DNA from 3 places in the Erwinia sp. INIA01 genome. Region 1 is predicted to be linked to each of the others. Evidence: predicted binding sites of a transcription regulator. Region 1 holds the regulator's gene; each other region holds the start of a gene.
What was found. The regulator CRP, encoded in region 1, controls carbon source genes, mostly activating them, when cyclic AMP is high. The targets are predictions, from matches to a motif close to ATGTGANNNNNNTCACAT.
Positions count from the first base shown of each region.

Region 1 (3,284 bases):
AGCAGTTGCAGCGTGAATACTGTGGTAATGGTAAAGCCGATCGTGGCCCAGCCATAGAATTTACGGATAAACAGATTACCGATTAGCGTCAGGGCCAGCATAACCAGCAGCATCACCGATTCCGGTGCGTGCAGGCGCAGCATAACGGCGGCAATGACCAGTCCGGCCAGGGTTCCCATTGCCCGGTGCTGAATGCGAACCCGAGTGGCACCGTAACCATTGAGGCTGACGAACATGACCGTCATCAGTATCCAGTAGGGCTTGGGCAGATTAAAAAACAGCGCCAGCGAGCTGGCAAAGGCAAGCATCACTCCATAGCGTGCGGCGCTGCGCAGGCCCGGAGATTTCAACGACAGGTAGCTCTTCAGCGCCGGGATCAGCGGTAACCGGCGCTGACGATCCGCCATCAGATCGCGTCGATACAGCGGCCGCTGGGTGCGGAGCACACGGGCGATGCGGCTGAAATGGTAATAGCAGAAATTCCCCACCGGATTTTCTTTATTCTGCCGGGAGATTTTCTCCAGTGCCTGCAATGGTTTATCCATGGTGAAACGTTCAGGATAGCGATGATAGAGAATGTCATCGGCCAGCACTCGCAGCCGGGCAGCAATGGTTTGTGCATTCCAGCGGATCACCGCTTCGGCGTGGCTCTGTTCCACCAGCTTTTGCACTTCTTCCGGCTGATGCAGGCTGACGGAAATGTGTTCCTGTAGATCCAGTGCCACCTGAAAGGCCCGCGTTAGCCGCTGATAGTGGTTATCCTGGCTGGCGGCCAGCATATACATCTGCTGATAGCAGGTATTAATTAAATCCACCGCTTTCTGCTGGCGTGCCAGCAGCGGCGGGAGGGCCGTCTGCGGGTCGGTCAGCCGGGTCAGCAGCGTATATTTCGCCTCGCAGTAGTCGGCCAGCTCGCGATACAGCAGGCTAAGCGTTTCACGCATCGGCTGCTCTTTCCACAGGCGGAACCACAGCCAGTTAAACAGCCCGTACCAGATGGTACCGAGAATATAGAGCAGCGGCGGTTGCCAGAGGGGAACTCTTCCGGCAAGGCTGAGGGTAAAAATGGCGGCAATGAGCGAGGCGGGCAGCAGACGGCCATGCAGTGGACTGATTTCCGCAGTGACGCCCAGCATCAGTGCCATCACCAGCATGATGATCGGCAGCGGTACGCCCTGTTCCCCGGCATACAGGATCATAAAGCTACAGAAGGCAAACAGGCTGCCGCCGATAATCAGGCGCTTGAAAAAACGTTTATGGGGAGTATCAAGACCGGCGTTGTTACAGCAGGCGGGAACCAATGAGAAGAGTAAACCCTGTCGAAGATCGCCTAACAGCCAGCCAACGGCTATCGGCAAGCACAGCACCAGCGTTTGCCGCAGTGCATAGTTCACTTCAGGGTGATAGATGATTCTCCGCCACATGCCCAATACCACAGAAAAAAAGGCGCGACCAGAGTGTCGCGCCACAGATCCACAACCGCTTAGCGCGTACCGTAAACCACGATAGTTTTACCGTGCGCGGAAATCAGGTTTTGATCTTCCAGCATTTTCAAAATACGCCCCACGGTTTCACGAGAACAGCCAACGATCTGGCCGATCTCCTGGCGGGTGATCTTGATCTGCATGCCATCCGGGTGGGTCATGGCATCCGGCTGTTTGGCCAGATTAAGCAGGGTTTGTGCAATACGACCGGTTACGTCAAGGAAGGCGAGGTTACCCACCTTCTCAGAAGTGACCTGCAGACGGCGTGCCATCTGCGAAGAAAGACGCATCAGAATGTCAGGGTTAACCTGAATCAACTGGCGGAATTTTTTATAGGAGATTTCAGCTACTTCACAGGCACTTTTAGCGCGCACCCACGCGCTTCGCTCCTGGCCCTCTTCGAAAAGGCCCAGTTCGCCAATAAAGTCGCCCTGATTGAGGTAGGAAAGAATCATTTCTTTGCCTTCTTCATCCTTGATCAGCACCGCTACTGCGCCTTTGACGATGTAGTAGAGGGTTTCTGCCTTTTCACCCTGATGGATCAAGGTGCTTTTGGATGGATATTTGTGAATATGGCAATGTGACAGGAACCATTCGAGGGTTGGGTCTGTTTGCGGTTTGCCGAGAACCATTCGCTGTTATCCTCTTATTGTAATCGTGCCTAAATATACCCTTTTATCACTCAGGTTGCAGAAATGTTAACTGCTTTTTGAAATATTTCGGGTACACAGGGAAGGAGTTCCCTGTCAGGCGCTTCCCATAGGAAAATCAAACGGGCCATACCGTTAAGAGTCTGGCTCATCCTGTTGTCCCGTTTTCACCATGCATTGCAATGCCAGAATAATAATACAGCACCGTTTGTAGCACAGCTTGACCTGGCTGTCTTGTGTTGTGTCATGTTGTCTCGCTTCAGCATAGTGAGAAAAGGAGCGGCTGTCGTTTTTATTGTCTGGAGAGGGATCTGTAAGCCTGCTGTACGAGGGCCGTTTTGGCACGGTTCGCCACAGATCTTGCACTGATTTGTGTTTTTATCACCCTATTCACCCTACCCATGAAATGCGTTTTCTGCGGCTGTTGGCCCGGTCATTGACCGGGTGAACACGAGTGACGGATGGGGTGACTGGCTTCACTGCCCGGTAGTCGGCTCTGGCTGCTTTTTCACCGTTACAGGAGTAACTATGAAATCTCAAACCGCGTCACTGATTAAAGATATCACCCCACGAGTACTGCAATGGCGTCGACATATTCATGAGCATGCCGAGCTCTCTTTTCATGAGCAAAAAACTGCGGATTACGTCGCCAGCGAGCTTCAGCAATGGGGTGCATTAACCCTTAGCCGTCCCTCACCTAACAGCGTGCTGGCGGAGCTAAAAGGGGCGCGCCCCGGCCCATGCATAGCGCTACGTGCTGATATGGATGCGCTGCCGATCCATGAGCTGAACCAGGAGCCTTTTACCTCGCGTAATGCGGGCGTCATGCATGCCTGTGGTCACGATGCGCATACGGCCATGCTGATGGGAGCGGCCTGGGTACTGTGCCAGCTGCAACAACAGATTGCCGGAACCGTGAGATTTATTTTTCAGCATGCGGAAGAGGTGCCGCCGGGTGGGGCACAGGAACTGGTTTCTCTGGGTGTGCTTAATGGGGTTTCGATGATTTTTGGTCTGCACGTGATGCCGGCTTTTCCTACCGGTACCGTCAGTTTCACCGAAGGTGTTTTTAGCGCGGCCAGTGATAATTTCGATCTGATTCTGCAGGGGAAAGGCTCGCATGCTGCTCTGCCGCATACGGCGTGCGATC
Region 1 is NZ_JAPDNC010000003.1:538,373-541,656, forward strand. It holds gene OMR58_RS07915 (YccS/YhfK family putative transporter) at 1-1,424, opposite strand, end outside; gene crp (cAMP-activated global transcriptional regulator CRP) at 1,484-2,116, opposite strand; gene OMR58_RS07925 (amidohydrolase) at 2,663-3,284, shown strand, end outside.

Region 2 (3,284 bases), on a different contig from region 1:
TGCTGTTGATTTACCCGGTACAGCGTCAGCGTCTTGATATCTGGCGTCATTTTCTACAGCCCGCTGGCGTCAGCCCGGCTCTGAAAAGCGTGGATAACACATTACTGTTAATTCAGATGGTCTCCGCGCAGATGGGCATTGCGGCTCTGCCACACTGGGTGGTGGAAAGCTTTGAGCAACAGGGACTTGTTGCTACCCGGGCGCTGGGCGAAGGTCTGTGGAGCAGGCTTTACGCGGCTGTACGGGATGGGGAACAGCGTCAACCGGTGGTTGAAGCATTTATCCGTTCAGCCCGGCAGCACGCATGCGATCATTTACCGCGGGTGCGGGATGCTTCTCTCCCGGGCACGCCGTTGCCAACATCGCTGACTCATCCCTGACTCAACTCATCAGTGAAGACCGGCGGTTTTTCCTGTCTAACCGCTCAATTGGCTCTATAATGCGCTCACTGCAATAGTTTCAATGAAGAGAGTGTTTATGACGAATAATGATGTCCTGCGCAGCGTGCGTTACATGCTGGATTTAAGCGATGCGAAAGTAGTGAGCATTCTGGCGCTGGCAGAGAGCGAAGTGGCTGAAGCCGAAGTGCACAGCTTCCTGAAAAAAGAAGATGAGCCAGGCTATCGCCTCTGCCCGGATGTCGTTATGGGCTATTTCCTTAACGGTCTGATTTTCGAACGCCGCGGGAAAAGTGAAGATGCGCCGGTGCCTTCGATTGAACGTAAGATGACAAACAACATCATCATGAAAAAGCTTCGCGTCGCTTTCGATTTGAAAACCACTGATATTATTGAGCTGCTGAAAAGCGCCGATTTTGCGGTGGGGCAATCAGAAATTGGGGCAATCTTCCGCAAGCCGGGACATAAAAATTATCGCGAGTGCGGCGATCAAATCCTTCGCAACTTCCTCAAAGGTCTGGCAATGAAGATTCGCCCGGCTAAAAAGTAAATATTCATCTCTATTTCAAATAATTAACGCCTTAACCGGGCGTTAGTTTATGAAAATCATCAAATTACAATACCTGTCCCCTTACATGAAACTCTAGCATCAGTTGAGTTCTTCAATCAAAAAGGGGGTTATATCATGCAGGTATTGTCAGAAATAGAGTTAGATCAGGTTAGCGGTGGCCGGGATAATATGAATATCACCACCGTTATTAACAATGACAAACCCATCAACGTAATTAATATTGCCGGTGATGGTTTAGTTATCAATTTTGATGATAGCGGTATGAGCATTATAAACGGTGAAATGACCACCTACTACTTTTAATTAATAAATTCAGTAAGTTACATGTCATATATTAAGATTGAAATAACAGCAGATGTTCTCCCTATCTACGCCAGTATCACTGCTCATATTCTCGCCTCTTTAAATCCTGCTTTTTTTCATGGATATAACATTACTTAGATAAAATTTTTTCCAATTAGAACGTAAACGTCCAAAATGCGGACTTCTGAGCGTTAAACGGCCTCATAAGTGTGACTTAAATCACAAATTATAGTTCGCATACGAAAATATCACCTCATTTAATGGTGCAGATATAGCCATTTCGTCATAAAAATGTAACATTCGCGCACTTATTCACAGCAGTTACCTTCGAATATCGCCATGCTGCTTTCGAAATAGAACATTTACCGTTACCAGGGAAACTGTTTGTATTTCATCTCAGCCGGGCGGGGATATCGTTACCAGAGCCATGGGGGCCGTAATGTTAAGTATTTTTAAACCCGCAGCACATCAGCCACGCGTTGATGCCAGCCGCGTCGATCCGCTGTACCGCAAACTGCGCTGGCAGATCTTTCTGGGGATCTTCTTCGGCTACGCCGCCTATTATCTGGTGCGTAAAAACTTTGCGCTGGCGATGCCTTATCTCGTTGAGCAGGGCTTCTCACGCGGAGATTTAGGATTTGCACTGTCAGGTATTTCTATTGCCTACGGCTTTTCAAAATTCATCATGGGTTCGGTTTCTGACCGCTCAAACCCTCGCGTATTCCTGCCTGCCGGACTGATTCTGGCCGCAGCAGTGATGCTGTTTATGGGTTTTGTGCCCTGGGCAACTTCCAGCATCATGGTCATGTTCGTCCTGCTGTTCCTGTGCGGCTGGTTCCAGGGTATGGGATGGCCACCGTGCGGCCGTACCATGGTTCACTGGTGGTCACAGAAAGAGCGCGGTGGCATCGTTTCCGTATGGAACTGCGCACATAACGTTGGTGGCGGTATCCCTCCACTACTGTTCTTGTTAGGTATGGCCTGGTTTAACGACTGGAAAGCCGCACTGTACATGCCGGCATTTGGTGCCATTCTGATCGCAATTATCGCCTTTGCGCTGATGCGCGATACACCACAGTCCTGTGGTCTGCCTCCGATTGAAGAGTATAAAAACGACTATCCGCCGGACTATGATGAAAAACATGAAACAGAGCTGACTGCGAAACAGATTTTCACCCAGTACATTCTGCCGAACAAACTGCTGTGGTATATCGCACTGGCGAACGTGTTTGTTTATCTGCTGCGCTACGGTGTGCTCGACTGGTCACCAACCTATCTGAAAGAGGTTAAGCACTTCACGCTGGATAAATCTTCGTGGGCTTATTTCTTCTATGAATATGCAGGTATTCCAGGCACGCTGCTGTGTGGCTGGATGTCAGATAAGGTATTCAAGGGCAACCGTGGAGCTACCGGCGTCTTCTTTATGACTCTCGTGACCATTGCGACCATTGTGTACTGGATGAACCCGGCGGGTAATCCTGGCGTCGATATGGCCTGTATGATGGTGATTGGCTTCCTGATTTATGGCCCCGTCATGCTGATCGGTCTGCACGCTCTGGAGCTGGCACCGAAAAAGGCTGCGGGTACTGCCGCTGGATTTACCGGCCTGTTTGGTTATCTCGGTGGTTCTGTTGCCGCCAGCGCGATCGTCGGCTATACCGTCGACTATTTCGGCTGGGATGGCGGCTTTATGGTAATGATTGGTGGAAGTATTCTGGCCGTTATTTTGCTCGCCATGACCATGATGAGCGAAAAGAAGCATAAGCAGCAGATGAACGCTCAATAATTAAAATCTGAGTAGCGGGATAGCTTTCAAAGACCGCTACTCATTTTCCCTTACTCAGACGTACACACCAGCAACGCCTGTTTATTAAACGAAAGAAGATACCTTCGACGATCCAACTTTCTTATTTTTACCATGAGATTTTTATCCTTGAGCTGCGGTAGAAATTTATTTATCACCGTGTCTTTTTTCCGCAGATGTAAATCATAATATCCCCCCTCTTTTTCAT
Region 2 is NZ_JAPDNC010000019.1:57,586-60,869, reverse strand. It holds gene metR (HTH-type transcriptional regulator MetR) at 1-380, shown strand, start outside; gene OMR58_RS24020 (YehS family protein) at 478-948, shown strand; gene OMR58_RS24015 (hypothetical protein) at 1,084-1,272, shown strand; gene glpT (glycerol-3-phosphate transporter) at 1,712-3,058, shown strand; gene OMR58_RS24005 (hypothetical protein) at 3,109-3,284, opposite strand, start outside.
Region 2: the regulator CRP is predicted to act here: its motif matches at 1,480-1,497, upstream of glpT (glycerol-3-phosphate transporter).

Region 3 (3,284 bases), on a different contig from region 1:
GTTCCAGCAGGAAGCCGAGCGCGCTGACGGTATTGAAGCGGTATCGATCGCCACGCCGAACAACACCCACTTCGCCATCTGCAAGGCGGCGCTGGAAGCAGGCCTGCACGTGGTGTGTGAAAAGCCGCTGTGCTTTACCACCGAAGAAGCCAAAGAGCTGGCGGCGCTGAGCGAAGCGAAGAGCAAAATTATCGGCGTCACCTACGGCTACTCCGGCCACCAGCTGATTCAGCAGGCGCGCAGCATGATCGCCGAAGGGCTGCTGGGCGAGATCCGCATTGTGAATATGTCGTTCTCCCACGGTTTCCACAACGAAGCCGTGGAGCTGGCGAACCCGAGCACCCGCTGGCGCGTGGACCCGAAATTTGTTGGGCCAAGCTACGTGCTGGGCGACCTCGCGACTCACCCACTGTTCCTGGCGGAAACTATGCTGCCAGAGCTGAAAATTAAACGCCTGATGTGTTCGCGCCAGAGCTTTGTGAAAACCCGCGCGCCGCTGGAAGATAACGCCTTTGTGCTGATGGAATACGATAACGGTGCGGTGGGATCGCTGTGGTGCTCTGCGGTGAACTGCGGATCGATGCACGGCCAGAAGATCCGCGTGATCGGATCGAAAGCCAGCCTGGAGTGGTGGGACGAACAGCCTAACCAGCTGCGCTATGAAGTGCAGGGCGAGCCGGTACAAATTCTGGAACGCGGCATGGGCTACCTGGCTCCACGCGCGCTGGAAGAAGACCGCATCGGCGGCGGCCATCCGGAAGGGCTGTTCGAAGCCTGGTCTAACCTTTACCGCCGCTTCGCGGTGGCGATGGATGCCAGCGACCGTGGTGATAAAGCACTGCTGGAGAACTTCTGGTATCCGGACGTTCACGCCGGTGTGACGGGCGTGCAGTGGGTTGAGCGCTGCGTTGAGTCCGCCGACGCGGGCGCGACCTGGGTTGATTTCGAGTAATCACTAACGGGTCGGATTCCCTGTCGCTAGCGAACCAGGTTTCCAAATCTGTTGCCTGAAGGGGCAGCCATCAACGATGGCTGCCCCTTTTACCTGGCGTTAAAAAATGACGTCATCCGTTGCCAGCAGGGTGACAAACGGCCCCGCCAGCGTCGCATTGTGATGAGCGACGATCTGCGCCGCGCTGAGCACCGCGTTATCGGTAGTGCTGTGCGCATCGCTCACCAGCACCACGTCAAATCCCAAATCCGCCGCCGCCCTACAGGTGGTATCCACGCAGTAGTCGGTTTTCATGCCCACAATCACCAGCCGCTTCACCTGCGCCTGCTGTAGTTCTGCCAGCAGCGACGTATTGAAAAAACAGCTGGGGCGGGTTTTATTAAAGTACCTGTCGCCCGCCTCAAGAGGCAGTTCATCCGCCAGCTGCCACAGCGGGCTGCCTGCCGCGATTGGCGATCCTTCCGGCCCGGTGTGTCGGGCAAAAAATACCGGGCTTTGTGCCGCGCGGGCGGCATGGATCAGCCCGACGGTATGGGTAATCAGCTGCTCTTTTTGGTGAGGGGGCTGTGGGGCATGCAGCAAACCTGCCTGCATATCTATCACTAACAGTGCGGACGCATCGGGCATGGTATTTCTCCTTGATTACCGTTAACCGGCCACGACGGAGAAACACAGAACCCCGTCGGAAACCGGCGGGATGAAGCGGATTTGCTATTTCTCAGGCACGCAAACCGACCTCGCCCCGCCAGAAGCGGTCGTGGTGGTAGTGGTGGTCACGGTGAGGAACAGCGGGGTCATTTTCATAACCCACAGAATTGCATATCACCGTGCTGCTGGCACGTTTTTTTCGATAGATAAAGAATGGGAACAGCGGGAATAAGTGATAACCATCGGTCCAGTCCCTGACCGCGGTTATCGAGGGTGTAAGCTCGGCGGGTTTAGCGAACCGCGCCCGGCGGAACGTGTTTGAAGGTATTTACATAGGAACAAAACACGTTGCGGAAGAATTTTTTCATGATTGCCTGTGACAAATATTGTTGAAAAATACACCACAAATTATAACGAACGGTGCTTTTCCAGGCAAGATTTTTTGAAGCAGATCACAAAAACTGGGCTTTGATGGCCAAAAACAGTGAGGTATGCCGCAAAGCGACAATCTGCTGGCTTACATGTTTATGCCAGGAAAATTGTCCGGCGCTGCGCAATTTTTTCCAATATATCTGCGCTGCATGTGTCGATAATCGCCACACTACGCTTAACGGATGCCAATGCTATGCCCTTTTCTAATGGTTTTTTACTGAGTCTTTCCCTGTGCCTTGATATCGGCATCGCCAATATCGCGATGATCACCCTGGCCATGCAGCGCGGATTTTTTCACGGCTTTTGGCTGGGGATCGGCACCTGCATCGGCGATCTGATCTATGCGATCCTCGCCATGGCCGGAATGGCGGTACTGCTCCAGTTCACCAGTGTGCGCTGGGTGCTGTGGATTGGCGGTTCGCTGATCCTGCTGTGGTTTGCGTGGAAAATGGTGCAAAGCGCGCTGCAACCCGCCGCAACACTGAGTGCGGGTGACATTGGCGAAGCACTCAGCCCTCGGCAGAATTTCCTGCGGGGAATATTCCTCGCGATGTCGTCTCCTTCGGCGATCCTGTGGTTTGCCGCCGTGGGAGGCGCACTGATTTCACGAATGGGTACCGGCAGTACGGCGGCATCGGCTTGGTTCCTTTCCGGCTTTTTCCTCGCGGGCGTGATGTGGACGATAGCCCTGTGCGCAGTGGGCAGCATCGGTGGGCGTATGCTCGGTACGAAGATGTTACGCTGGTCGTATATCGCTTCGGCAGTGATTTTCTGCTACTTCGCCGGATACGTCATCCTTTCGGGCTATCGCGAGTTTATCGGCTGAGCATACGCAGATAGTGGTGCGGGGTGATGCCCAGCATCTTGCGAAAGCTGTTAATAAAGTGGCTTTGATCGTAAAAACCCAGCTGATGGGCCACATCTAATGCGCTGCTGCGGTGCCGTAACAAATTACGTGCCGCCAGCAGACGCAGCTGCATATGATACTGCAGCGGTGCCACGCCCATCTCCTGACGGAACTGGCGGACAAAGTGATACTTACTCAACCCGCAGGTTACCGCCAGCTCATCCAGTGTCAGTTTCTGCGTCAGATTATCGCGCATATGTTCCAGGGCACGTCCTACGGATGCAGGAGCCAGTGCAACATCCTTCTCGCTGCTGTGATGCAGCAGCCGGCTGGTCAGCCACAGCAGGTTTTGCTGCTGAACCTGATCGTCGTCAGGAGAACGAACGAAATGGCAGATCGCATCAA
Region 3 is NZ_JAPDNC010000008.1:202,653-205,936, reverse strand. It holds gene OMR58_RS15690 (Gfo/Idh/MocA family protein) at 1-952, shown strand, start outside; gene OMR58_RS15685 (cysteine hydrolase family protein) at 1,052-1,579, opposite strand; gene azuC (stress response protein AzuC) at 1,891-1,968, opposite strand; gene OMR58_RS15680 (LysE family translocator) at 2,226-2,858, shown strand; gene OMR58_RS15675 (helix-turn-helix transcriptional regulator) at 2,848-3,284, opposite strand, start outside.
Region 3: the regulator CRP is predicted to act here: its motif matches at 2,041-2,058, upstream of azuC (stress response protein AzuC).